Regions from separate parts of the Pseudomonas mucidolens genome, predicted to be linked through region 1. Evidence: riboswitches for the same ligand, from Rfam matches in the RefSeq annotation. Region 1 holds a riboswitch; the other holds the start of a gene.
What was found. Region 1 has a riboswitch for cobalamin ahead of cobW (cobalamin biosynthesis protein CobW). Riboswitches for the same ligand answer to the same signal wherever they lie in the genome.

Region 1 (2,197 bases):
GGCGTCGTGGCTGTGGGCCGCGGTGCCTGCGGCGTGTTCGTGGACCTCGCTGGCGGCCGGGGCGCTTTCATAGGCTTCCGCCTGGATAATCAGCGGGGCAACCCACAGGCTTTGCAGCAAGGTCAGCAACAGTGCGGCCAGCAGACCGGTAAAACCGGCGGTTTGGGCGATTCGCTTGATCATGTCGACAGCTCTCAATGGCACGGGAAGGCGGCGCTGTGGCGCGTATCGTGGGCAGCGTTGTGGACGGCCTCGATGTGCGAGAACCCGGCGAAGTACACCAGGCACACACCGAGGATCGACGCCCCAATGGCTGCGGTCAGGCGCTGACTTAAGGTGGCGGTGCTGCTGGCGGTAGGCGAAGTGCTGCTGATGATCGACATGGCGCGTCCCTTTCGAGTGACAGGGTGAAACGAGCGCATGCAAACCCCGCGAGCCGGGCACGCAGGGTTCGGAACAGCGCCCGCCCACCGCGGGTTTGTTATTGAATGATCGGGCCGGTCTCCGGGCTTGCGAGGGGGGCTCTGGAAAGAGTCATCCCGAAAAGCGTCACCTTCCCATGCCGCTGGCACAGTGGATTTGACACTTCGCTCGCTTACCGTTGCGGGGGCAGCACCGGACTGGTCCTGAGCCTTGAAAAAAAGCTCAGGGTTTACCGGTTTCCCGTTTCACCCTGTGAAGGGCACCCGAAACAAGATGCGTAGGAGAGCATGGCCCGGGGATGGTAGTCAAATGGCCCGAGCCCCTGTAGCCTTGCAGCTTCGAGGTTCTTCGGCCGAGGTCGAAGCTAAGAAGGGAACGCGGTCAATGCCGCGGCTGCCCCCGCAACTGTAAAGGGTTTATCTGCCTGCCACGCCACTGCCGGAACCCGGCGGGAAGGCGCAGCCAGCGTCGCTCGAAAGAGCGGCAAGCCCCAAGCCAGGAGACCTGCCTCGCAACTGATTTTCCATTTCAACCGGGCGGGGTGATCCGGTGACGAATTTCGTTTCTGCGCGCCGCCGCAGGACCAGTCGTCCCGTATGCCCGCCCTAAAGGGCATTCGATGAAAACACTGGCCAAACTCCCCGTCACGATCGTTACCGGCTTCCTCGGATCAGGCAAAACCACCTTGCTGCGCCATATGCTGGACAACGCGCAAGGTCGTCGCATCGCGGTGATCGTCAACGAGTTCGGTGAACTGGGCATCGACGGTGAGATTCTCAAGCAGTGCGCCATCGGTTGCACCGAAGAAGAAGCCAATGGTCGGGTCTACGAACTGGCCAACGGCTGCCTGTGCTGCACCGTCCAGGAAGAGTTCTTTCCGGTGATGCGGGAGTTGGTGGCTCGTCGTGGCGACCTCGATCACATCCTTATCGAAACCTCGGGCCTGGCCCTGCCAAAACCTCTGGTCCAAGCCTTCCAGTGGCCGGAAATCCGCAGCGCCTGCACCGTTGACGCGGTGATCACCGTGGTCGACAGCCCGGCCGTGGCGGCCGGTACCTTCGCCGCGTTCCCGGATCAGGTCGATGCCCAGCGCAAGCTGGACCCGAACCTGGACCATGAGTCGCCGCTGCACGAATTGTTTGCCGACCAGTTGGCCAGTGCCGACCTGGTGATCCTCAACAAAACCGACTTGATCAGCCCTGAAGACCTGGCCCGCGTACGCCTGGAAGTGGCGCACGAACTGCCGCCGGCGGTGAAAGTCATCGAAGCCAGCAGCGGTCGCCTGCCGCTGGATGTGCTGATCGGCCTTGGTGCCGGTTCCGAAGCACATATCGACGCGCGCCATAGCCATCATGATCATCATCACGAAGGTGAAGACGATCATGAACATGATCACGATGCGTTCGACTCCATCTCCATTGACCTGCCGCAGGCCGACGAAGCGCTGCTGCTCGATGCCTTGACGCAACTGGTGGTGCAGCACGGAATCCTGCGCGTGAAAGGCTTCGCCGCGATTCCCGGCAAGCCGATGCGCCTGCTGATCCAGGGCGTCGGGACGCGTTTCGACAAGCATTTCGACCGCGCCTGGGGGGCTGATGAAGCCCGCACCACGCGGTTGGTGTTGATCGGCCAGACATTGGATGCGGCGGGTCTCGAAGCGCAGTTGCGCGCCGCCCTCAGCGTTTAAATCATGCACCTGCTCAGGACCCAGCCCGGCGGATTCGTTGCCGATGACAACATCGCCGACCTCGGACAGACCCCAGCCGAGTTGGTG
Region 2 (2,197 bases), 1.3 Mb from region 1:
CACGAGGTCACTGCCGATTTCGTCGCGCTCGTTGACCGCGGTCCACAGCTTGCCGCTTTGGGGTTCCCAGTCCATGCCGTTGGGGTTGCGCAGGCCGGATGCGAAAATCCGCTGCTTGCCGCTGGCTCGATCCACTTCCCAAATCGCCGCACGTCCCTGTTCGGCGTCCATGCCGTTTTCCCCGACGTTGCTGTTGGAACCGACGCTGACGTACAGCTTGCTGCCGTCCTTGCTGGCGATCACGTTTTTGGTCCAGTGATGATTCAGAGGGCCGCCCGGCAGATCGATGACTTTGGTTTGCGACGCGGTGATCGAGGTTTCGCCGGTCTGGTAGGGGAATCGCAGCAGCTTGTCCGAATCGGCGACATACAGATCGTTACCCACCAGGGTCATGCCGAACGGTGAGTTGAGGTTTTCCAGGAACACCGTGCGGGTTTCCGCCACGCCGTCATGATCGGCATCGCGCAGCAAGGTGATGCGGTTCGGGCTGGGTACTCCGGCACCGGCACGACCCATGACTTTTTCCATGACCCAGCCACGAATGCCTTGGGCATCATCCGGCTTGGGTGGTGCGTTGGTTTCCGCTACGAGCACGTCGCCATTGGGCAGCACGTAGAGCCAGCGCGGGTGATCCAGGCCTTCGGCAAACGCCGTCACCTGGGTGCCGGGCGCGGCTGTCGGCTTGACGCCGTCGGGCCAGCCCACGGCCGGGGCGATGTTCACGGTAGGCATCAGGGTCTTGTTCGGATCCGGCAGTTTGGGCGAAGGCCCGGTGCCATCGGACACTTGCAGGGTTGAACTTTCACCGCAGGCGGCAAGGGCGCCTGCGGCCATGACCAGTAGGGCGAGTCGAGTCTTATGCATGTTTTTCTCCTCAGTGCTTGTAATCATAGAGGAGCGGGCCGGCGCGATGGTTCAAGTACATGGCCGGCTTTAATTGACGCTCCACCCCCAACCCACTAACCTTCGCCGCTTGTTTCAGGTGCTCTGTGACGATCAAGTCGACAGAGTGAAACAGGGAAGCCGGTGAGTGAGCGCACTTGTACACAGTGCAGCCACAATCCCGGCGCTGCCCCCGCAACGGTAAATGAGTCAAGACGCTGCTTTTGCCACTGTATCGCTGTGATATGGGAAGGCGCACTGTCGGTCTGTTCTCCCCAGGGAGCGCGCCACTCATGAGTCCGGAGACCGGCCTGATCCATCCAACAGCATCACGGTGGGCGATGCTTGGCTTCACCTGTGTCTTTTCCTGCCTGCCGTTTTTTGTCCAGCCCCAACGGAGAGCTGCCATGTCTGAATCCCCTGATCGTGACGAACGCCACCTGGCGCGCATGCTGCGCAAAAAAGCGCTTATCGACGAGCGCATCGCCAATTCGCCAAATGAATGCGGGTTGCTGCTGGTGCTGACCGGCAATGGCAAAGGCAAGAGCAGTTCGGCCTTCGGCATGCTGGCTCGGGCCATGGGCCACGGCATGCAGTGCGGTGTGGTGCAGTTCATCAAGGGGCGCAACAGCACCGGTGAAGAGTTGTTCTTCCGCCGCTTCCCCGAGCAAGTGCGTTTCCACGTGATGGGCGAAGGCTTTACCTGGGAAACCCAGGATCGTCAGCGTGATATCGCCGCCGCCGAAGCGGCCTGGCAGGTCTCGCGAGAAATGTTGCAGGATCCCGGCATTGGCCTGGTGGTCCTGGATGAGCTGAATATTGCCCTCAAGCACGGCTATCTCGATCTGGATCAGGTTCTCAGTGACCTGCAAGCCCGTCCGCCGATGCAGCATGTGCTGGTCACCGGGCGTGGTGCCAGGCCGGAGCTGATTGAAATGGCCGACACCGTGACTGAAATGGGCATGCTCAAACATGCGTTCCAGGCCGGGATCAAGGCTCAGAAGGGCATCGAACTTTGAATCAGTCGCGACATTGCCCGGCGGTCCTGATCGCCGCACCGGCATCCGGCCAGGGCAAGACCACCGTCACTGCCGCGCTGGCCCGTTTGCACCGCAATCTGGGGCGCAATGTACGGGTGTTTAAATGCGGTCCGGACTTTCTCGACCCGATGATTCATGAGCGCGCCAGTGGCGCGCCGGTCTATCAATTGGACATGTGGATGGTGGGCGAGCAGGAAAGTCGACGTTTGTTGTGGGAAGCGGCGGCTGAGGCTGACCTGATCCTGATTGAGGGGGTCATGGGCCTGTTTGACGGT

Region 2: another riboswitch for cobalamin. It lies ahead of cobO (cob(I)yrinic acid a,c-diamide adenosyltransferase); the one in region 1 lies ahead of cobW (cobalamin biosynthesis protein CobW).

Annotation. Positions count from the first base shown of each region.
Region 1 covers NZ_LT629802.1:1,982,933-1,985,129, forward strand. The annotation lists gene BLU75_RS09370 (CbtA family protein) at 1-183, opposite strand, end outside; gene BLU75_RS09375 (CbtB domain-containing protein) at 195-383, opposite strand; cobalamin riboswitch at 479-705, opposite strand; cobalamin riboswitch at 748-949, shown strand; gene cobW (cobalamin biosynthesis protein CobW) at 1,043-2,110, shown strand; gene cobN (cobaltochelatase subunit CobN) at 2,114-2,197, shown strand, end outside.
Region 2 covers NZ_LT629802.1:708,962-711,158, forward strand. The annotation lists gene BLU75_RS03525 (PQQ-dependent sugar dehydrogenase) at 1-864, opposite strand, end outside; cobalamin riboswitch at 964-1,211, shown strand; gene cobO (cob(I)yrinic acid a,c-diamide adenosyltransferase) at 1,290-1,901, shown strand; gene BLU75_RS03535 (cobyrinate a,c-diamide synthase) at 1,898-2,197, shown strand, end outside.